Regions from separate parts of the Mesorhizobium sp. Cs1299R1N3 genome, predicted to be linked through region 1. Evidence: predicted binding sites of a transcription regulator. Region 1 holds the regulator's gene; each other region holds the start of a gene.
What was found. The regulator LexA, encoded in region 1, represses DNA repair genes until DNA is damaged. The targets are predictions, from matches to a motif close to TGTTCNNNNTGTGTTCNG.

Region 1 (5,675 bases):
CTGCTGCACGCCGGATTGTGCGCATGCGCCGGCAAATCGGCCCGATATCCTTGCCTCGCCTGCGTCACGGCGTCGCCAAGGCGGCGGAGCTGGAACTCAACCGGGGCATCGCCTTCCTGCTGGTGCCGGTCTGCCTGGCCGTTGGGGCGATCGCCTACTTTTCGCTGGCGTCCGAGCCCGATTTTGCAAAGCCTGTCGCGGTCGTGGTTCTGGCGGCGGTCTGTGCATTCGTCTCGCGCTCCTGGCCGAAAACCCATCTGTGTTTCATGGCGCTGCTGTTGATTGTGCTTGGCCTGCTCGCGGCGAAGGTCGAAACATGGCGAGCCGGAACCCGGATGCTGGGCTCGGAAATCTCGACGCAACTGACCGGCCGCGTGATCTCGCTCGAGGAGATGGAGAGCGGCCGCATCCGGCTGACCATGGACGTGATTTCGACCGCCCGGCCGAAACTGCGTTACGCGCCTGAAAGGGTCCGGCTTTCGGCACGCAAGATACCGCCCGAAATGACCGCCGGCTCGCTTATCACAGGCTATGCCAAACTGCTGCCGCCGACCGGCCCGGTGCGGCCGGACAGCTACGACTTCTCCTTCGACAGCTATTTCGCCGGCATCGGCGGCAGCGGCTTCTTTCTCGGCAATCCAACGGTTGTCTCCGCCAAAGCCGGTGAGATGCCGCTGCCGGCACGCGTGTTTTCAGGCATCGAAAATGCCCGCGAAGCCATCGCCGACCACATCAGGGGCAGCATTGGCGGCGCCGAAGGCGAGATCGCGGCGGCGCTGATCGTCGGCGTGCGGGCCGGCATTCCCGATGAAATCAACGAAGCGATGCGGCGCACCGGCATCTATCACATCATCTCCATTTCGGGTCTGCATATGGCGCTGGTGGCCGGCACCATCATGGGTCTGCTGCGCGGTGCCTTCGCGCTGTTTCCAGGCTTTTCCGCGCGCCGGCCGGTGAAGAAATACGCCGCCGCCGCCGCACTGTTTTCGATCGCCGCCTATCTCGTCATTTCGGGCGTCGTCGTCGCGGCCGAACGCAGCTTCATCATGCTGGCGGTGATGCTGATCGCCGTCTTGTTCGATCGCGCGGCGCTAACCATGCGCAATCTGGCGATCTCGGCGATCGCCGTTATCCTGGTTTCGCCGCACGAGGTCGTCGGCCCGAGTTTCCAGATGTCGTTCGCGGCAACCGCGGCCTTGGTTGGCGCCTATGCCGGCTGGGCCGACCACCATGCGGGAAAGACGAGGCCTCCGCCGCCAAAGCGATCCCTACCCGGGTTTCTGACGCGAAAATTCCTGCTGGCGACAGGTGGATTGGCCATGACGTCCATCATCGCCGGCAGCGCGACGGCACTGTTTGCCATCTGGCATTTCCAGCGGGTGTCGCCGCTCAGCCTGTTCGCCAATCTGGCCGTCATGCCGATCGTGTCGGTCGTGATGTTCCTGGCCGTCGCCAGCGCGTTGCTGATGCCGTTCGGGTTGGATTGGCCGGCTCTCTACCTCATGGGCAAGGGCCTGACAGCGATGATCGCCATATCGGCGTGGATATCGGAGCGCTCTCCGGTCGATGGAGTCGGCCTGATTTCGCAGCAATCCGTGCTGCTGGTCACTGTCGCGCTGGTCATCGCGACGATGGCGACGACCTGGCTCCGGCTCACGGCGGTGCCATTCGCGCTTGCCGGTCTGTTGACTGTGTCGCACACGCGCGCGCCCGATGTGCTGATCTCGGAAGATGCGCGGCTGGTGGCTCTGTCGATCGGCAATGGCGAACTGGCCGTCAACCGGGAACGTCCGAACGAATTCGCAGCCGACAACTGGAAACGCGCTCTGATCTCCGAAACAATCGTCCTACCGGAAATGTTCGACAAGACGGACGGGCAATTCGATATTTCCGCTCCCACCGACCTGCCGCTGGGATCGCCGTTTTATTGCCGCGAAGGCCTGTGCCTTGCCAGGCACCCTTCCGGCGCGATCATCGCCTATGTCGAGGATCGCAAGAACACCTGGAAGGCCTGCGCCTTCGCTGACCTGATCGTCGTCAATGACGCGACCGCCTATGACGCCTGCCACAATCCGCTGGTTCTCGTCATCACCAAACGGCAGCTCGCCCGCAAGGGGAGTGCCGCCGTCTTCTTCGATCCCCTGTCGGCCACGAGCCCGGCTGCGATCGAATTCGCCGTCGACGGACCTTACCGGCCTTGGCACGAGCAGCGAAAATTCTCACGCGAGGCGAGGGGGCTGCCCCCCTATAAAAAGGCCGACAAGCCCGATGGCAAGCCAGTTCAGTAGCGCCTGATCAGCCCGACAAGCTTGCCCTGCACCTTGACCCGATCCGGTCCGAAGATGCGTGTTTCGTAGGCTGGATTGGCGGCTTCGAGCGCGATCGAGGCGCCCTTGCGGCGGAACCGCTTCAGCGTTGCTTCCTCCTCGTCGACCAGCGCCACGATGATTTCGCCCGGACTTGCTGTATCGGCATTGCGGATGATGACCGTGTCGCCGTCGAAGATACCGGCCTCGATCATCGAGTCGCCCTTGACCTCCAGCGCATAGTGCTCGCCGCCCATGATCATGTCCGGCGGCACCGAAATCGAATGCGTCTGATGCTGGATGGCATCGATCGGCACACCGGCGGCGATACGACCCATGACCGGGATGGACACGGCTGAAACCGCATCGTCGTCGTTGCCGGCCGCGGGCAGGCGCGAAGGCGCCGTCGCCGGCCTGATCTGGCGGCCGAGACTGCCTTGGCCAAGGCTGCCCTGGATGACGCTTGGCGAGAACTTCTTTGCCGCATTGAGGCCCGGCGCGATCGAGTCCGGCAGCCGCAGCACTTCCAGCGCGCGCGCCCGATTGGGTAGCCGGCGAATAAAGCCACGTTCCTCCAGCGCCGTGATCAGGCGATGGATGCCCGATTTGGAGGCAAGATCGAGCGCTTCCTTCATTTCGTCGAAGGAGGGCGGTATCCCGCTTTCCTTGAGCCGTTCGTGGATAAACATCAGCAGTTCATGTTGCTTGCGTGTCAGCATGGCGGCCCCCAAGGCATTGAACGAAAGGTCTGAACCAGAATCGAAAAAACAAACCCAGAACAAACACTATCCGTTCCAGTTGTGTTCCGCAACCGTTTAAAGTTTAATGAATTTGTTAACGCGTCTGAAGTTTTTTGCCGCGGCAGCGGACTGCGGCCGACCCCTTCCGCGATCGGCAGGCGTTGAAATTGTTTTGGTTAATGGCCTGTGGCCTATCCACTGATGGGCCTTGGCATCAGTCTTTCGGAGGGCTCTTCGCGGGTGGATTGTACAATTTATGGATCCATTATTCGCGGAACGAAACGAAACCAAAACGCCAACGATTGGTAGCTCTGGGGCGGCGATGGATCCAGGCGTTTGGCCCACTCCGGCCAGCGCATGCCAACAGGCGTCGCGCAAGCGCTGAAGTCACCCGGAACCCGCTTTCAAACTGCCGGCGCGCGCGGAGTATTTGGTCGCGCCGCTGTCTTCGCTATGGACATAGACGTGCAGGGTATAGCCGATATGCGCCGTCATCAGCGCCTTGGCCCGCTCGACGTCACGATCGAGTGCAGCTTCCATGATCGCTGTATGGTGTTCGATCGCAATCGCTTCGCACAATGCCTCCATTGCCTCTTCATAACCGTCCTTCAGGCCAGCCGCGGCCCGCAATGTCGGCGCCAGGCCGAGAAAACGATGATGCCGTCGCAGCTGATCGGCGATGGTCGAGCGGAATCGCATGAGCCAATTGGAAGTCGCCGCGCTCAGCAGCGCCGCATGGAAAGCCTCGTGGTTCTCGTCCCATTTATCGACGGCCGCATCCGAAGGATCGTCGACCGCGGTCTTGCAACGGGAGAGCCGGTAGTGGGCGGTGACAACGGCATCCTCCCACTCCTTGCCGCCTTTTTCCATCGATTCGAGGAACAGGGGTATCTCGATCACCATCCTGGCGCGTGCCAGGTCCTCCAGTTCGGCCCGCGATACCGGAGCGACGGTAAAACCACGATTGCTGATGGCGGTGACCAGGCGTTCGGCCTCTAGCCGCGACAAGGCTTCGCGCAACGGCGTCCAGCCGACACCATAGGTCCCGCGCAGCGCACTCAGCTTGAGCGGGGCCCCGGGCATGAGGCGCGTCGTCAGGATATCGCGCCGCAACAGCTGATAGGCTGCCTCCGTCTTTGTGGAGATCGTTTGATCCTGCATCACGGTCCATCCATCGTCTGGCAGAGGAAAATTATATATGATGTAGGTGCATGGCAAGAATTATATATAATGTTTGACACGGGCCGGCGGACTGACCATGATCGCCGCACTAGCCGCGGTGCAAGCGGCGTCGATCAAATCTGGGAGGAAATGATGTTGAAGTCGAAATCCGCTTGGCTGTCGGGTTTGTTCGTGGCCGGCGCATTGATGGTGAGCGCCGGCGGTGCCGCCGCCGATCAGATCCGCATCGGCATCGCCAATTTTGGCGAGCATCCGCAATTGAACGCCGCCATAGCCGGCTTCAAGAAGGCGCTGACGGACAATGGCTTCGTCGACGGCAAGGACGTCGTCTATACGGAGAGCCATACCAATTTCGATGCATCGCTGGTGCCGCAGATGATCGCAAAGCTGCAGGCCGAGCAGCCCAAGCTGATCTACACCATCACCACGCCGGTCTCGCAGATCGCCAAGAAAGCGCTCGCGGGCTCCGGCATTCCGATCGTCTTCGCCGCGGTCACCGATCCGGTGGCGGCCAAGCTCGTGCCGTCGTGGGACTCCGGTGATGAAGGCATGACCGGCGCCACCGATCTTCAGGATGTTGCCGCGGTGATGGCCTTCACCAAGAAGCTGTTACCAAACGCCAAGCGCTTTGGCGTGCCTTACAATCCCGGTGAAGCCAACGACGTTGCCCTGATCGAGAAGATCAAGGCGGCGGCACCGGCCGCCGGTTTCGAGGTCGTGGAAGTCGGCATCGACAACGTCAATGATATCCAGCAACGCATCGCCTCGCTCGCCGGGAAAGCCGATGTGATCTACGGACCGACCTCGAACCTGATCCAGCCGGCGATCGCCGCTGTCTCCGCCGCCGCGCGCCAGGCCGGTATCCCGATCGTCAACGCCGATGACAGCGCGGTCCGCAACGGCACGGTGCCGGCGAGCTTCGCGGTGAATTATACGCAGGTCGGGATCAACGCCGGCAACATCGCAGCCGAAGTCCTCAAAGGCAAGGATCCCAAGACGATCGCGCCGTCACGCCCGGCCTACAAGGACCACATGGCGTTGATCTCGCGCAAGGCGATGGCTGCGTTCGGCATCGAGATACCGGCTTCGATGGCCGATTGCGGCTGCATCGTCGACTGACATCGGCGCTGTGAGGGTGACGGCGCGGGCGCTGTCACCCCGAGGTCAGGGAGGAACGATGCTCGAGATCCGATCCGCGCGTAAGGTATTCTACAAGGGCCAGGCTGACGAGAAGATCGCGCTGGACGGTCTCAGCCTGTCGCTGGCCACAGGCGAGTTCGGCATCGTCATCGGCTCCAACGGGGCCGGCAAGAGCAGCATGCTTAATGCCATTTCCGGCGCTCTGATCCTCGATTCCGGCCAGATTTTGATCAATGGCGCCGATGTGACTGGTATGCCGGTGCACAAGCGCGCCTCGAGACTGGCTCGCGTATTCCAGGATCCAATG
Region 2 (5,675 bases), on a different contig from region 1:
GGCTTCCTGTCGTCGCTGCAAGGCGCGCTTGGCGGCGTTCTCGGCGAGAAAGCCGGCGCACTGGTCAACGGCCTCGCCGCGCTCAAGGCATCCGGCCTCGACATGGCGCAGATCCAGAAGGCCGGCGAGACGCTTGTCCAGCAGGCCGAGGCCGCCGCCGGCCCCGATTTGACCAACCAGGTGCTCGGTTCGGTGCCCAGCCTGAAGGCCCATCTGGGGCTCGGCTGATCGTCGGATCGCCGAACCCCGGCACCGCCTATTTCGGCAGCGCGTAGGCCATCACATAATCGCCCGGCTTGGTGCCGACCGAGCCGTGGCCGCCGGCGACGATGACCACGAACTGGCGTCCGTCGGCGACCGTATAGGTCATCGGCGTCGATTGCCCTCCGGCCGGCAGCCGCGCCCGCCAGAGCTGCTTGCCCGATGTCAGGTCGTAGGCGCGCAGATAGTCGTCGACGGCGGCACCCAGGAAGGCAACACCGCCGGCCGTGATCATCGGTCCGCCAATGCCGGGCACCCCGACCTTCAGCGGCAACGGCAGTGGCGTCATGTCGTAGACGGTGCCGTTGCGGTGCTTGTAGGCAATGGTGCCGGTCCGAAGATCGACGCCAGCGACATAGCCCCAGGGCGGCGCCTGGCACGGAATGCCGAGCGGCGACAGGAACGGTCCCATCACCACCGCATAGGGCGCGCCGTCATTGCGGTTCAGCCCCTGCTCGCTGCCCTTGGTGTCGCCCGGCGGCGGCACGTCGGCGCGGGGGATCAGCCTGGACGTGAAGGCGAGATAAGTCGGCATGCCGAACATCACCTGCCGCACCGGATCGACCGCCACGCCGCCCCAGTTGAAAGTGCCGAAATTGCCGGGGTAGACCAGCGATCCCTGTAGCGAGGGCGGCGTGTAGCGGCCTTCATAGCGCAATTTATGGAGCGCGATCCGGCAGGCCAGCTGGTCGAACATGGTGATGCCCCACATATCGGCCTCGGTCAGCGGCGGCGGGCTGAAGGAAAGGTCGGATGCCGGCTGCGTCGGCGATGTGTGATCTCCTTCGATGGCGCCGCCCGGCGCCGGCACGTCCTTGACGGGGATGACCGGCTCGCCGGTACGCCGGTCGAGCACATAGAGGTCGCCCTGCTTGGTCGGCCCGACGAGTGCGGGCACGACGGAGCCGTCAGCCTTGGTGATGTCGACCAGGCTCGGCTGCGCCGGCACGTCCATGTCCCACAGGTCATGGTGCACGGTCTGGCGCACCCATTTCAACTGCCCGGTGTTGAGGTCGAGCGCGGTGATCGAGGAGGAGAATTTCTCCACATTGGCGCTGCGGCCCATGCCGAGCTGGTCCGGCGTCTGGTTGCCGAGCGGCACGTAGAGCAGGCCGAGCTTCTCGTCGGCGCTCGGGGTCGACCACATATTGGGCGAGTTGGCGGTGTAGGTCTGGTCGGCCGCCAGCGGCGTCGTCTGGTCCGGATTGCCGGAATCCCAGTTCCACAGCAGTTTACCGGTGCTCGCATCATAGGCGCGGATGACGCCGGACGGCTCCTGCGTCGAATAATTGTCGTTGACTGCGCCGCCGACGATGATCTTGCCGCCCGCGATCAGCGGCGCCGAAGTCGAGTAGTAATAGCCCGACTTCGGATACGGCATGTTGGCCAACAAATTGAGCGTGCCGCCCTCGGCGAAGGCCGGGCAAACCTGCCCGTTGGCGGCGTCGAGCGCGATCAGCCGGGCATCCGAGGTCGGCAGGTAGACGCGCGCAGCGCAGGGCTGACCGGCGGCGCCCGCGGCATCGGCATAATAGGAAACGCCGCGGCAGGTCTGGTGCTGGCGGTCCTTGTCGAGCTTGACCTTGGGGTCGTAGCGCCACTTCTCCTTGCCGGTCGCCGCATCGATGGCGATGGCGAAGTTGTGCGGCGTGCAGATATAGAGCGTGTCGCCAATTTTGAGCGGTGTCACCTGGTAGGTGGTCTCGCCGACATCGTCCGGGCCCTTCACGTCACCGGTGCGGTAGGTCCAGGCCGGCTGCAGATTGGCGACATTGTCCGGCGTGATCTGGTCGAGCGGCGAATAGCGCTGGCCGAACTGCGTGCGCCCGTAATAGTGCCATTCGCCCGCCGGCACATCGCCGCCGAGATTGGCGTTGGGGATCACCTTGTCGGTGTCGAGCGCGCCGCCGATGTCCTTAGGGTCCGCTGTCATCGAATAGCCGGCCACCGCCAGCGATGCCAGCACGGCAAGGATCAGAGGCGCGCGGCCGTCCGGACCGGCGAGGCCCCGCCGCGCCCACGGCGTCAGCAGCCACAGCGCCACCAGCACGATGATGCCGCCGCGCGGGCCGAGCTCCCACCAGTCGAAGCCGGTTTCCCAGACCGCCCAGGCCAGCGTGCCGATCACGATTGCCGCATAGAGCCAGAGCGCCGTGGAACGGCGCCGGTAGAGCAGCCAGGCGGCGATCAGGAAGGCGAGACCGACAATGATGTAGTACCAGCTGCCGCCCAGCGAGACCAACCAGATACCGCCGGCGCCGACCGCCAGGCCGATGAGGAAGAGGATGAGGGAGGTGATGGTGACAGCCAAGATGATACTCCTTCGACTGTTGCGCGCATGAGGCGGCCTTGGGCAACCCGGCATTGTGTGCTGGCCCCTGCGCAACTTTCTCCCGACCGCCGCGCCTGTCAAGCGTGGGTCATGGGTCCGCGGCGGCAACCTCGTTTGTTCACAACGCCGGCCGCCATGTCGCTCAAGTGGCCGTATCGGGCACTTTACCGGAACAAAACGTAGACAGTTCTGGTCTTTCGCTACCGAATCACTACATTCGGGGGAGATGTCCGGCTTTTCCGAAGACATGCCCTTTTTTGACGAACCCGATGCGCGGCCCACGGCCCCGTCGGGCATTGCCGCGCGCGCCATGGCTGCGCGCGGCGGCCAAAACAATGCGCCGGACTATCTGAGGGGGCTTAACCCCGAGCAGCGGCTTGCGGTGGAGACCACCGAAGGCCCGGTTCTGGTGCTGGCCGGCGCCGGCACCGGCAAGACCCGCGTGCTGACCACCCGCATCGCCCACATCCTCGCCACCGGCAGGGCGTTCCCGTCGCAGATCCTGGCCGTGACCTTCACCAACAAGGCCGCGCGCGAAATGAAGCAGCGCATCGGCATCCTGATCAGCGAAGGCAATGTCGAGGGCATGCCGTGGCTCGGCACCTTCCACTCGATCGGCGTGAAGCTGCTGCGCCGCCATGCCGAGCTTGCCGGCCTGAGATCCGACTTCACCATCCTCGACACCGACGACGTCGTGCGGCTGATCAAGCAGCTCATCCAGGCCGAGGGCCTGGACGACAAGCGCTGGCCCGCGAAACAGTTCGCCCAGATGATCGACGGCTGGAAGAACAAGGGCCAAGGCCCGGCCGACATCGCCGAGGGCGATGCGCGCAGCTTCGCCAACGGCAAGGGCCGCGAGCTCTACAAGGCCTATCAGGAGCGCCTGCAGACACTGAACGCCTGCGATTTCGGCGACCTGCTCTGCCACCCGATCCGCATCTTCCGCGCCAATCCCGATGTGCTGAAGGACTATCACCGGCGCTTCAAATACATCCTCGTCGACGAATACCAGGACACCAACACCGCCCAGTACATGTGGCTGCGCCTGCTGGCGCAAAGGCCCGAAGGCAAGCCGATCTCCCCCCATGTGGGGGAGATTGGGCGCTCTTCATCCGAGGGCGGAGGCAAATCCACCGTAAACATCTGCTGCGTCGGGGACGACGACCAGTCCATCTATGGCTGGCGCGGCGCCGAGGTCGACAACATCCTGCGCTTCGACAAGGATTTTCCCGGCGCCACCATCATCCGGCTGGAGCGCAATTACCGCTCGACCGCGCACATACTGGGCGCCGCCTCCCACCTCATCGCCTACAATGAGGGCCGTTTCGGCAAGACGCTGTTCACCGATCGCAACGATCCCGAGGACGGCAAGGTCAATGTCCACGCCGCCTGGGATTCGGAGGAGGAAGCCCGCGCCATCGGCGAGACCATCGAGGCCTACCAGCGCCAGAAGCATAATCTCAACGACATGGCGATCCTTGTCCGCGCGTCCTTCCAGATGCGCGCCTTCGAGGACCGCTTCATCACGCTCGGCCTCAACTACCGCGTCATCGGCGGCCCGCGTTTCTACGAGCGCATGGAAATCCGCGACGCGCTGGCCTTCTTCCGCGTTGTCGCCAACAGCACCGACGACCTCGCCTTCGAGCGCATCGTCAACGTGCCCAAGCGCGGCCTGGGCGAAGCGACCATCCGCCAGATCCACGACACGGCGCGCAGCCTGCGCATCCCGATGCTGGAGGCGGCGGGCACACTCGCCGAAAGCGACGAGCTGAAGCCGAAACCCCGCGCCGCGCTGCGCGAGGTCGCGGCCAATTTCGAACGCTGGAAGAAGGCGCTGGAAACCACGCCGCACACCGAGCTCGCCGAGACCATTCTCGAAGAGAGCGGCTACACCGACATGTGGAAGAACGACCGCTCCGTCGAAGCGCCCGGACGGCTCGAGAACCTGAAGGAGCTGATCCGCTCCATGGAGGAGTACGAGTCGCTGCGCTCCTTCCTCGAACATGTCGCCCTGGTCATGGATGCCGAGCAGAATGCAGGGCTCGATGCCGTTTCCATCATGACGCTGCACTCGGCCAAGGGCCTCGAATTCGAGACCGTCTTCCTGCCCGGCTGGGAGGAAGGCCTCTTTCCCCACCAGCGTGCGCTGGACGAAGGCGGCCGTTCGGGGCTTGAGGAAGAGCGGCGGCTCGCCTATGTCGGCCTGACGCGGGCCAAGAAGAACCTGCATATCTGGTTCGTCTCCAACCGCCTGATCCACGGCCTGTGGCAATCGACCATCCCGTCACGCTTCCTCGAGGAACTCCCGGAAGCCCATGTCGAGGTCGCCGAAGCCGGCAATTCCTACGGCGGCTACGGCAATCCCTATGGCGGCGGCTCGTTCGCGTCCGGCCGTGGCGGCGGCCAAGGGGCAGGAAGACAGAACCCGTATGGCGCCTCGCGCTTCGACAATATCGGCGCCAATTCGGGTGGCGGGGAAAAGTCCGGCGCCTTCTCCAACACCTATTCGACGCCGGGCTGGCAGCGCGCGCAGGCCAACCGCACCGAAGCGACCGACCGCAACTGGGGCACGCGCTCGGGCCATCAGGTCGAACGCATCGGCTATGGCGAGACAGACTCCGGCTACGGCGCCGGCCGCACCAGCGTAAAGGGCCGCACCATCGACGGCGAACTGGTCGCCAAATCCGTCTCCGACACGCCGTCGGCCTTCAGCGTCGGCGACCGCGTGTTCCACCAGAAATTCGGCAACGGCAATATTTCAGCCATCGAAGGCAACAAGCTGACCATCGACTTCGACAAGGCCGGCCAGAAACGCGTGCTGGATGGATTTGTGGCGGCGGTGTGAGTTGAATGCGGCTAGCCTCGCAAGGCCGGCTTTCCACCTCAATCCACCTTCTTCTCGCCCTTCTCCCCGGCCTTCACGATATCCCCTGTCGTAAACAGGATTTCCTTCAGTTCCACGCGCCAGTCCGTCTTCTGGCGCAGCAGGAATTCGAGGTCCATGCCGAAATGCTTGAACTCCTCGCTCTGCGCGTTCTTCATGATCGCCTTGGCCTGCGGGTCCTTTTCGACCGACATGCGC
Region 3 (5,675 bases), 230 kb from region 1:
GAGGTCTTGGCGCGGCGCACGATGAACCCCGGCACCGAAATGTTGCCGATATTGTAGGAGGCCGAAGCGTCGATCGAGGAGACCTCCGGCGCGATGTCCAGGCTGACCAGCCCGTCCTTCAGCACGGTCGGCGTAAAGTCCAGGCTGACGCCGTATTTCTTGTAGCTGACGGAGATCTTGCCATTGTCCTCGGAAACCGGGATCGGGAATTCGCCGCCGGCGAGAAAGCTCGCTGTTTCGCCGGATCGGGCGATCAGGTTCGGTTCGGCCAGCCTTCGGGCAAGGCCGCGCTCCTCCAGCGCCTTGATGGCGATATCGATCGAGACGCCATTGGACAGCAGCCGGCCAATGATCTCGCCAGTCCCCGCCGCCGGCACCGAGCCCGGATCGAGAGAGACATCGCGACCGCCGAAGCCGTAGGCGAAATTGGCGCTGTATTTCGCACCCAGGTCCTGCCCGGCCTGGCGGTTGATCTCGACGAAGCGGACATTGAGCTGGACCTGCTGCGACGAGGAGATATTGACCGAATTGATCACCTCCTCATTGCCGGAGAAGCGGGTGGCGATCTTGTTGGCCTTTTCAGCGGCGACCGCGTCATCCGCCTCGCCCGAAAGCACCACGCGGCCATTGGCCGAGCCGACCTTGATCTTGGCGTCCGGCACGCTGGCACGGATGGTGCTCGCCAATTGGTCGGTGTCGAGCGTCACTTCGATGTCTACGGTGCCGACGAGCTGCTTCTTCTCGTCGAACAGCGCAATGCCGGTGGTGCCGAGATTGTTGCCCAGCACATAGAAGGATTTGTCGGTCAGCGGGTTGACGTTGGCGATCTCCGGATCGCCGATGACGATCTGATAGAAGGCCGCGCTCGTCATGATCGTCTTGGGCTTGCCCTTCGCGACCTTGATCGAGGCATTCCTGGTCGACGAGACATAGACGATGTCGTTGTCCGCCCTGGCCGCGCCAGCGAAGGCGAGCATGCCGCTCGCGGCCAGTGAAGCCGCCATGGCCAAGGCGCGCGCGAAACGCAACCGATTCGTCATTCGATATAGGGTGTGCATCACCATGATCCCGTCCCGCCCGGTCCCCACCGGTCTTTACTTCTGGTCCCGAGAAGGGACCTGGTATTCCTCGGCCTGCGTGCCGCGCGTCACGATGACCGTCTTGAATTTCGGCTTCTCTGGCTCCTTGGCGATGGCATCGAACAAGGAGCCGGCGGCGGCCTGGGCATTGGAAGCCACGGATCCGCCGAACGAAGAGATGGTGGTGACGCCGTTCTTGCCGTCGCCGCCTTCGCTGGCGGAGCGCAGCGACAGCGACAGCGTGCCTACCGTGCGGGCAAGCGCCACTTTCTGCGCGCCTTCGGTCGTCACCTCGAGGGTCACGGAATTGGCCACCTGCGGGGTCGTCTGGCGCTCGTCGGCGCCCTGCCCGACACTCAGCACCTTGGCGTCGGCAACGACGATCTCCGAGGTGATGGTCGAGCCGGCCGCGCCTTGCGCGTTCTTGGCGACTTCCTGGATTTCGCCGGCATCGCGGGTGAGCACGACATCGACCCGGTCGCCCGGCGTGACGAAGCCACCGACGCCGGCGATCTCGTCGGTGCGGATGGTGACCGCCCGCATTCCGGGCGTCAGCATATTGGACAGCGTCGCGCGGCCGTTCGGTCCCGACAGCTTGGTGAGCAGCACCGGCTCGTTGACCTCCATCGGCGACAGCACGACCCGGCCGCCTTCGCCAAGCAATCCATCGATGGTGGCAAAGGCGCCCTGCGGCAGGGACTCCTGCGGCCACGGGATTTCGCTGAGCTTGGCGCGGTCGAGCTCCATGCCATAGCGCAACGGTGCATTGGCCACCACGATGGTCTTGAACTCTATTTTGGGTGCTGGAACGGAGATCGACGCCGTTTTCTCCTGGGCATCGGCCTTGGCCTGGCTCTTGACCCAGAAATCCGCGGCAAAGATCGAGATCGCGCCGAAAACGGCGGCGATGCCGATCATCGTTATGGCCTTGCCCCTCACGCCGAAACCCCTGATGCCCGTCGTTTCTTGTTATGTTGGGCTCACGCTAGTCCGCATTGGTAAAGAATCGGGAATCTTGTGCGGTGGCATTCGACCGATTTCCGCCTGCTTGGTTATCGAATGGTTTTAAGGTAAGAGGGGTTAAATCCCCGAACGTAACAGGAACCTCCGTCGCTTGGCGCCAAAAAGCGTGGCAGTATCGACGAGTGATTCGCAGCACCGGACCCTATGGTTGGCATGGACGACAACAACGATCTCTTCGGCAATCTGGGCAAGCAGCAGCAACCGGTTCGCACGCCGGCGCGCCCGGCCGACCCACTGGTGCAAGCGGCCGCCAGGCGCCCGGCCGCGGCCAAGGATGGCAGCGAGGGTTACAGCGCCGCCGACATCGAGGTGCTCGAAGGCCTGGAGCCGGTGCGCCGGCGGCCGGGCATGTATATTGGCGGCACAGACGACAAGGCGATGCACCATCTGTTCGCCGAGGTCATCGACAATTCGATGGACGAAGCGGTTGCCGGCCACGCCACCTTCATCGATGTCGAGCTTTCGGCCGACGGCTATCTCACTGTCACCGACAATGGCCGCGGCATCCCGGTTGATCCACATCCGAAATTCAAGAAGCCCGCGCTCGAAGTCATCATGACGACGCTGCATTCGGGCGGCAAGTTCGATTCCAAGGTCTATGAGACATCAGGTGGCCTGCACGGCGTCGGCGTTTCCGTCGTCAACGCCCTGTCGGATCATCTCGAAGTCGAAGTCGCGCGCGGCCGCCAGCTTTATCGCCAACGCTTTTCACGCGGCATTCCGGTAAGCGGTCTGGAGCACCTGGGCGAGGTGCACAACCGCCGCGGCACCAGGACGCGTTTCCACCCCGACGAGCAGATTTTCGGCAAGGGCGCGGCCTTCGAGCCGGCGCGTCTCTACCGCATGACGCGTTCGAAGGCCTATCTGTTCGGCGGCGTCGAAATCCGCTGGACCTGCGATCCCTCGCTGATCAAGGAAAAGGATCAGACACCGGCCAAGGCGGAATTCCATTTCCCCGGCGGCCTCAAGGATTATCTAAAAGCGTCGCTCGGCGACGAATTCCAGGTGACGCGCGAAATCTTCGCCGGCAAGAGCGACAAGCAAGGCGGCCATGGCTCGCTCGAATGGGCGGTGACCTGGTTCGGCGGCGACGGCTTCATCAATTCCTACTGCAACACCATCCCGACCGGTGAAGGCGGCACCCACGAGGCCGGCTTCCGCAACGTGCTGACGCGCGGCCTGCGCGCCTATGCCGACCTCGTCGGCAACAAACGCGCTTCGATCGTCACCTCGGAAGACGTCATGATCTCGGCCGCCGGCATGCTGTCGGTGTTCATCCGCGAGCCGGAATTCGTCGGCCAGACCAAGGACAGGTTGGCGACGATCGAAGCGATACGCATCGTCGAGACCGCGATCCGTGACCCGTTCGACCATTGGCTGGCCGACAATCCGCAGGAAGCCTCGAAGCTGCTTGACTGGGTGATCGCGCGCGCCGACGAGCGGGTGCGCCGCCGCCAGGAAAAAGAGGTGTCGCGCAAAAGCGCTGTGCGCAAGCTGCGCTTGCCGGGCAAGCTCGCCGATTGCACGCAGAACGCGGCGGCAGGTGCCGAACTCTTCATCGTCGAAGGCGATTCCGCGGGCGGCTCGGCAAAGCAGGCGCGCGATCGCGCCAGCCAGGCCGTCTTGCCGCTGCGTGGAAAAATCCTCAACGTCGCCAGCGCCGGCAATGACAAGCTGGCCGCCAACCAGCAGATATCGGACCTGATCCAGGCGCTCGGCTGCGGCACGCGGTCAAAGTACCGTGACGAGGATTTGCGCTACGACCGCGTGATCATCATGACCGACGCCGACGTCGACGGCGCCCACATCGCTTCGCTGCTGATCACCTTTTTCTACCAGGAGATGCCGGCGCTGGTGCGCGGCGGCCATCTCTACCTGGCGGTGCCGCCGCTTTACTCGATCAGGCAAGGCGGCAAGGTCGCCTACGCCCGCGACGACGCGCACAAGGACGAGCTTCTGCGCACCGAATTCACCGGGCGCGGCAAGGTCGAGCTCGGCCGCTTCAAGGGCCTGGGCGAGATGATGGCTGCGCAGCTCAAGGAAACCACCATGGACCCGAGAAAGCGCACGTTGCTCAGGGTCGATGTGAACGAAATCGATTCTGCCACCAAGGACAGGGTCGATGAGCTGATGGGCACCAAGCCCGAAGCTCGCTTCCGCTTCATCCAGGAACGCGCCGAATTCGCCGAGACGGAAGTGCTGGATATCTAGCCGCTGGCGAATTTAGCTTGCGTTCCTGACATGGAGACCAGCATGTGACCTGGGCGCGGCTGAAAACCTATTTCGAGACGAGCCTGGCCGGGCTGACGCAACCGACGCGCTCCGACTGGATTTTCGCCCTGCGCACCGTTTCAGCCGGCATGATCGCGCTTCTCGTCGCCTATGCGCTGAAGCTCGACCATCCGCAATGGGCGATGATGACGGTGTTCATCGTCGCCCAGCCGGTTGCCGGCATGGTGCTGGCGAAAGGCTTCTACCGGCTGCTCGGTACGCTTGCCGGGGGTATCGCGGCAGTCGGCATCAGCACGGCGTTCGGCACCGGCCCCTGGATTCTGGTGACGGTGCTTGCCGTCTGGATTGGCATTTGCACCTTCGTCTCGTCGCTGCTGCGCAATCCCGAGGCCTATGGCGCCGCCCTTGCCGGCTACACCGCCATGATCATCGGCCTGCCCGCTTTCGGACAACCGCATCTGGTCGTTGACCTCGCGGTCGCGCGTTGTGCCGAGATCGTGCTCGGCATCGTTTGCGCCGGCCTCACCAGCCGGCTGATCCTGCCAAAACTGGCCAGCGACGCCATTATCACGCGGCTGAAACGCTGCATTCTCGACCTTGCCACTTACGCCGGCGGTGCGTTCTCCGGCGGAGACCGGGCAACCCTCATCGGCCTGCACCGGAAGCTTGTCGCCGACACCCAGACGCTTGGCGAAATGCGCGCCTATGCCAGGCTCGAAGCGGCGAGCTTCGCGCCGCGCGCGCATCCGGTGCGACGCACCATCGGACAGCTGCTCTCGGCCCTTTCGGCGGCGCGCGCGCTCTATTCGCATGCCGCTCCGAAAAACGCAGCCCTCATCCCGGTGCGCTCCGAGTTGCAAGCCCTTGTCAGCGAACTGGCAGCCAAGCCGGGAGCGCTGGACGACACCTCGCCCTGGTTGGCACGACTCGACGCGATTTCGATCAGAGCACGGCAAATGCCCGATGCTTCGACCGAACAGGGTGAGGACAGGGTCGGCACCATCACCCGCCTCACCATAGCGGCCGATTTCGCCGAGGCGCTGAAACAGGTGTTGCGCGGCCTCGACGCTTTGCGCGCGCCCGTCAGCCGCCGACGAGGTCCCGGCAGCCGGCAGCCGGCCTTGGTGGTGCATCGCGACTATCCCGGTGCCGCGCGCAACGCCATCCGCGCGGCCCTTGCCACGTTGCTGGTCGCGGCTTTCTGGCTGACGACGAAGTGGTCGGAAGCGGCCGGCACCGTCATCCTCGTTGCCGTCGTGTCGAGCCTGTTTGCCGCTCGCCCCGACCCCGTGCAGGTATCCTGGGGTTTCTTCAAGGGAACGCTGCTCGCTTTGCCCTTTG
Region 4 (5,675 bases), on a different contig from region 1:
GAACCTGGCCCATAATGCCTCCTTTGATTCGGAAGACAAGGATGCCCCATCAAAGCCTGGGATCAAACATCTAGCGCATTCGCGATGGTGCCCCGTCCTGGACGGGGAAGCATCAGCCGCGCGGTCTGCCTTGGAAATCGCGTGCCGCGAGCGCGCTCTCGTGCTCGTCATGCGGTTGCTTGTCGCCCGTGCGGACGGAGAACTCGACCAGCACCGGCAGATGGTCGGAGCCGGTATCCTCCAGCCGCGTCGAAGACAGGATGGTCAGCCCACCCTTGCTGAACACCTGGTCGATCGGCAGGCCTGCATAGCGGCGCAGGAAATCGGGCAGTGTCCGGTGAATCCAGGTCGGGCCGGCTGAAGGCATGAGTGTCAGCCCGCCGAGAGCCGTGACCCGCCGCACCGCGGCACTCCAAGGCACAGCGTTGCAATCCCCGGCCAGGATCGCCGTCTCGCCGAGCGCGGCCAGTGGCTGCGCCAGGTCGCTGATCTGCCAGTATTGCTCCTTCGGCCAAGGCCAGGTCAAATGGATCGCGGCGACATCGACATCGCTCCCGCCAAAGTCGATGGTGGCGGTCGCCATTGCGCCGCGCGGCTCGCAACGCGGCGCGGTGTCGGCGACAAACGGCCGGCGCGACAGCAGCGCCACGCCGAACATGCGGTTCGGGTAAGGGCAGAGGATCCGGTAGGGATAGGCGCTGGCGATGTAGCCAAGCTCGGTTGTCCACATCGCCGACACCTCGTCGAGCGTGATCACGTCAGGATTGGTGCGGCCGATCAGTGAGAGCACTTTCTTCGGTGTTGGATTGTTGAAGCGAAGGTTCATCTGCAGCAGGCTGTAGACGATCTGGCCGGCGGGCTTGGCAACCGCTGGCTGCGGCCACAGCCTGGGCAATGCGCTTGCCGTCGTGGCCAGGCAGGCGACCGCGAAGAGCAGTGCCGCGGCCGCCTGCAGCCGGTAGGAACTCGCAAGCAGCGGCAGCGCCAAAAGCGCCATCAGCACGCTGAGGTGAATGCGGAAATGTGAGAAGGAATCGAAAGCGGGGTGCAACGCGCCGAAAAACCCGGCCAACAAAGCGGCCGACAATGCCGTCATCGCCAGGAATGCCAGCCCAGCCATCATGTTCAAGCGCGCGCCTGTTGTCATTGAGGTCTTATCTGCGAGGTCGTGTCCGCTGAATGCCGCCTGTCGATCAGTTCGATTTGCTTATCGGTCAAATTGCGGCCTGAGCAAGATGACGAATTGCCTCGCCGACGCTTCGCGACCGCCTACTGGAATGCTGTCTCCGAAAAGCTCCGGAGCTTGCGCGAATGCAGCCGCTCCATCGGCATCTCGGCCAGCTTTTCCATCGCCCTGATGCCGATGGTCAGGTGTTGCGCCACTTGGCGTTTGTAGAATTCTGTCGCCATGCCAGGCAATTTCAACTCGCCATGCAGCGGCTTGTCGGAAACGCACAGCAGCGTGCCGTAGGGGACGCGGAAGCGGAAGCCATTGGCGGCGATCGTTGCCGATTCCATATCGAGGGCGATAGCGCGCGACTGCGACAGGCGCTGCACCGGTCCGCGCTGGTCGCGCAGTTCCCAGTTCCGGTTGTCGATGGTGGCGACGGTGCCCGTGCGCATGATGCGCTTCAGATCATAGCCCGACAGGCCGGTGACCTCGGCTACTGCTTCCTGTAGCGCAACCTGGATCTCGGCCAACGGCGGGATCGGCACCCACACCGGCAGATCGTCGTCCAGCACGTGGTCTTCGCGCACATAGGCATGCGCGAGCACATAATCGCCCAGCGCCTGGGTGTTGCGCAGCCCGGCACAGTGACCAAGCATCACCCAGGCATGTGGCCGAAGCACCGCGATATGGTCGGTGATGGTCTTGGCGTTGGAAGGACCCACGCCGATATTGACCATGGTGATGCCACCATGGTTCGGCTTCTTCAGATGGTAGGCGGGCATCTGCGGCAGGCGCTGTGGCGCTACGCCTTCACTGGGAGCGCTTTGCCCGGACCGGGTGATAACGTTGCCAGGTTCGACAAATTCCGTGTAGCCTTCACCACCGTTTTCCATCAGGTCGCGGGCGCGGGCGACGAACTCGTCGATATAGAACTGATAGTTGGTGAACAGCACGAAATTCTGGAAATGCTGCGGGCTGGTTGCGGTGTAGTGCGTCATGCGGTGCAGTGAATAGTCGATGCGCTGCGCCGTGAACGGCGCCAGCGGCCGGGGCTCGCCGAAGGCGACCTCGAACGTACCGTTGGCGATCTGATCGTCGGTGCCGTCGAGATCCGGCACGTCGAACAGGTCGCGGATCGGCCGCTTGATGCGTTCGGCATCAGCGCCGTCGACATAGGTGCCTTCCAGGAAAGCGAAATGCAGCGGGATCGGCGTGGTCGATTCCGAGACGGTCACCGACACGCCGTGATTGCGCATGATCAGCCGAAGCTGCTCGATGAGGTAGGTCTCGAACAGGTCCGGCTGGGTAACCGTGGTAGCGAAATGACCGGGCGTCGGCATGTGGCCATAGGCCTGGCGAGAGTCGACCTGGGTGAATGAACTCGTGGTGACGCCAATCTCGGGGTAGAAGGCCCGGTAGCGCTTGCTGCTGTCGCCGCCGGCGGCAAGGGCCGCGAAGGAATCGCGCAGGAACTTGGTGTTGCGGTCGTAGAGCACCTGCAGCGCGGCAACGGCCTTTTCGGCGTCGTCGAAGCTCTGCCGCCCAAAAGGCTCGGGCATGACGACAGATTCGATGGCTTGGGGATAGATTCGCTTTTCCATGGCCCAATATAGAGACTTGGGCGGCCGGTTGGGAGGGGTGTCGCCGCCGAAGGCGCCCAAAGCGCCCCTTTTTTCTTCAACCCCGCTGCAGGCTGACCAGCAGAACGAACCCGACACCGGACTTTCTGAGCGCCGGCGCCTCGATCGTCGAGCCGGCATCGGCGCGCATCATCGGCACCGCCAGGACCGGGGCGGCCAGAACGATCAGGATAAGCGCCGCCCGCGGCAGGAGCCGGAGGGTCTTGAGAGTGTTGGCGGCGATGCGGTTCATGATGTCTGTGCTTTTCTTTTCGAGGTCCGGGCTATTTGGTTTCAGTGGCGAAGGTTGGTCGGGCAGGCGAGATGGCAGAGCCTGGTGGCTTCGTCCCAGGAGCGGGGGGAACGGCCCGCTTCGGCGACGAGAATGGCGAAGAACATTCCAAACAGGCTCATCAGCAGGCAGACGATGGTGAAGCGGCGAGCAAGCATTGGGTATGTGTCTCCTTCAACACGCATGAGAATGCCCTGACGCCGCTGAACCTGCTCTGATGCCGGCGTTCATCTGCGGTTCAAATTGATTGACGCGACGTTGGCTGGGTCACCGCCGGCCCCGGACGGCGATCGGGTGCGACAGTCAGCGCATCGGTAAAACGAAAACGGGGCCCGCCGGGCCCCGTTTTGAGATCACTGGGAAATGGTCGATCAGAGCTTGTGCCAGGTCTGGCTCTTGCAGATCAGTCCGCCGAGCACGCAGCCGCTCATCTTGAGCGAGGCGCCCGACAATGTCGCCTTGCCCGAATAGGTCTTGTCGTTTGCCGGATCGGTGATGTTGCCGGTATATTTGTTGTCGCCGGCCGCCTTGAGCGAGCCGATGGTCTTGCCGGCATATTTGCCGGACTTGAGCGTGATGGAAAATGAACCGCCGCCTGAAATGGCCGCTGTGTCGCCTGCCTGCGTTTTCCAGTTGCCCTCGATCGGATCGGCCCACGCCGCGCCGCTCAGGATCAAAGTGGCCGCCAGGGCCAGGCTCACTTTTCGAAACATGTCTTCCTCCCTTTGGATGGCCGGCCGGATGCTCCGCCTCGCCGGTCTGCCGCTTACGCAAACGTAAGCTAATCCAGCTTCCGTCAAAACAAAAGCGGTGCCGCAACGGAAGACTTTGGCATTTTGAAAGCGCCTGAATTCGCTCTGCCGGCGCGGAAATGAAAACGATCGGCTCGTCGCGTTTGTTTCCCGTGGTTAGCGGAGTGTTGATTGCAGCCCTGAAAATTTTCGTCAAATTTGGCGAAAACCAGCCGAATTGCTGGCTCCGTATCCTTAACGAATTTCTGTGTTTACCTCTTGTTTTAGCTTTGTTTTCCTCAAATTAAGCACGCCATTTAACGACGGATTCAAGCCTGCGCGGCATTCTCGAAAGCATCGAAAGAGCGGCCCGGACAAGACAAACGGAGGCAGCTCTCGGGAGCCAGACAGGGGACTAAAATGGCACGTTTTGAAATGCTTGAAGCAGGCTTCGGCGCCATGGGGGCAACTGCCCAGGCCGACATTCTTTTCGAACTGGGCATGATGTATGCGACCGGCCGCGATTGCGAGACCGACGTCGTTGCCGCGCACAAATGGTTCAACATCGCCGCCATCAAGGGTTCGGCCCGCGCCGCCGAACTGCGCTCGGAACTCTCGGCGGCCATGTCGAAGGTCGAGATCGCCAAGGCGCTGCGCGAAGCCCGCGAATGGATGACCATGCACTGAGTTCCGCCAGACGGGAACGCTCCGGCCAAGACCGCTGAAAGACGGTCGGGCCAACAGGGATAGGCTGCGCAGACAGCCGGGCCACAGGCCAACAACAAAAAGAATGCGGCAGGCCGACAGGTCCAAGCCGCGCGACGAACCATGATCCCGAAAGTGCAATCGGGGCTTCGGCAAGATCATGGCCAACAGGAAGACAGGGAAGGTGGGTTGGGTTCACAGCGCGGGGGCGCCGGGGAAACGGCCTGACAGGCAAAAAAGGCCACGACCAGCCGGAACAAGGCTGGCGTGGCTTTTTTGCGTGGATGAGGCCAGGCAGGCCCAATCGAGTGGCGCCAATGCGCCTAGACAGGTCCGATGAAGGATGAAATTGTCCCGCCTCTCTGGAAGAAGCGCGGCCGGGGCGGCCGCGCGTGAGTGGAGGAGTTCTATTGTCATGAAAAGAATGAGTATTTTGAGCGCGGCCATTTTCGGCCTGATGATGAGCGTGCCGGTTGCATTCGCCGACGATATCACCGTCTCGGTGGTCGGCCCGATGACCGGACAACTCGCGACCATCGGCGATCAGTTCAAGCAGGGCGCACAGGCCGCCGCCGATGCCATCAACGCCGCCGGCGGCGTCAACGGCTCGATGATCAAGCTCGACATCGAGGACGACCAGTGCGATCCAAAGCAGGCCGTGTCGGTCGCCAACCGCATCGTTGCCAACGGCGTCAAGTTCATCGACGGTCATGCCTGCTCGGGTTCGAGCATCCCGGCCTCGGCGGTCTACGCCGAAGCCGGTGCGCTGATGATGAGCCCGGCGTCCTCGAACCCGGTGCTGACCGACGCCGCGGCAAAGGCCGGCTGGCCGACGATCATGCGTCTCTATACGCGTGACGACGCGCAGGGCGCCTTCATCGGCCCCTGGATCGCCAAGAAGTATGCCGGAAAGAAAGTCGTCATCCTGCACGACAAGAGCGCCTACGGTCAGGGCGTGGCTGACGCCGTCAGGGCAACCATGAATACTGGTGGCCTCAAGGAAGTCTACTATGACGCCATCAACCCCGGCGAGAAGGACTATTCGGCGCTTGTCACCAAGCTGAAGGATCTCAAGGCCGATGTCGTCTATTTCGGCGGCTACCATCCTGAGGCCGGCCTGATCCTGCGTCAGTCGGCGGAGCAGAACCTGAAGTTCC

Region 2: the regulator LexA is predicted to act here: its motif matches at 2,762-2,779, upstream of O7B34_RS09315 (ATP-dependent helicase).
Region 3: the regulator LexA is predicted to act here: its motif matches at 2,168-2,185, upstream of parE (DNA topoisomerase IV subunit B).
Region 4: the regulator LexA is predicted to act here: its motif matches at 4,094-4,111, upstream of O7B34_RS14005 (sel1 repeat family protein).

What each region holds. Positions count from the first base shown of each region.
Region 1 covers NZ_JAPYKQ010000002.1:602,762-608,436, forward strand. The annotation lists gene O7B34_RS08350 (ComEC/Rec2 family competence protein) at 1-2,288, shown strand, start outside; gene lexA (transcriptional repressor LexA) at 2,282-3,025, opposite strand; gene O7B34_RS08360 (GntR family transcriptional regulator) at 3,434-4,207, opposite strand; gene O7B34_RS08365 (ABC transporter substrate-binding protein) at 4,361-5,347, shown strand; gene O7B34_RS08370 (ABC transporter ATP-binding protein) at 5,406-5,675, shown strand, end outside.
Region 2 covers NZ_JAPYKQ010000003.1:167,633-173,307, reverse strand. The annotation lists gene O7B34_RS09325 (hypothetical protein) at 1-228, shown strand, start outside; gene O7B34_RS09320 (glucose/quinate/shikimate family membrane-bound PQQ-dependent dehydrogenase) at 257-2,572, opposite strand; gene O7B34_RS09315 (ATP-dependent helicase) at 2,820-5,438, shown strand; gene O7B34_RS09310 (ferritin family protein) at 5,477-5,675, opposite strand, start outside.
Region 3 covers NZ_JAPYKQ010000002.1:377,706-383,380, reverse strand. The annotation lists gene O7B34_RS07305 (type II and III secretion system protein family protein) at 1-1,004, opposite strand, end outside; gene cpaB (Flp pilus assembly protein CpaB) at 1,095-2,018, opposite strand; gene parE (DNA topoisomerase IV subunit B) at 2,256-4,313, shown strand; gene O7B34_RS07290 (FUSC family protein) at 4,358-5,675, shown strand, end outside.
Region 4 covers NZ_JAPYKQ010000005.1:153,046-158,720, forward strand. The annotation lists partial or broken gene O7B34_RS13975 (IS481 family transposase) at 1-13, opposite strand, end outside; gene O7B34_RS13980 (endonuclease/exonuclease/phosphatase family protein) at 113-1,123, opposite strand; gene O7B34_RS13985 (AMP nucleosidase) at 1,270-2,730, opposite strand; gene O7B34_RS13990 (hypothetical protein) at 2,849-3,043, opposite strand; gene O7B34_RS13995 (hypothetical protein) at 3,085-3,240, opposite strand; gene O7B34_RS14000 (DUF2147 domain-containing protein) at 3,454-3,795, opposite strand; gene O7B34_RS14005 (sel1 repeat family protein) at 4,234-4,500, shown strand; gene O7B34_RS14010 (branched-chain amino acid ABC transporter substrate-binding protein) at 4,934-5,675, shown strand, end outside.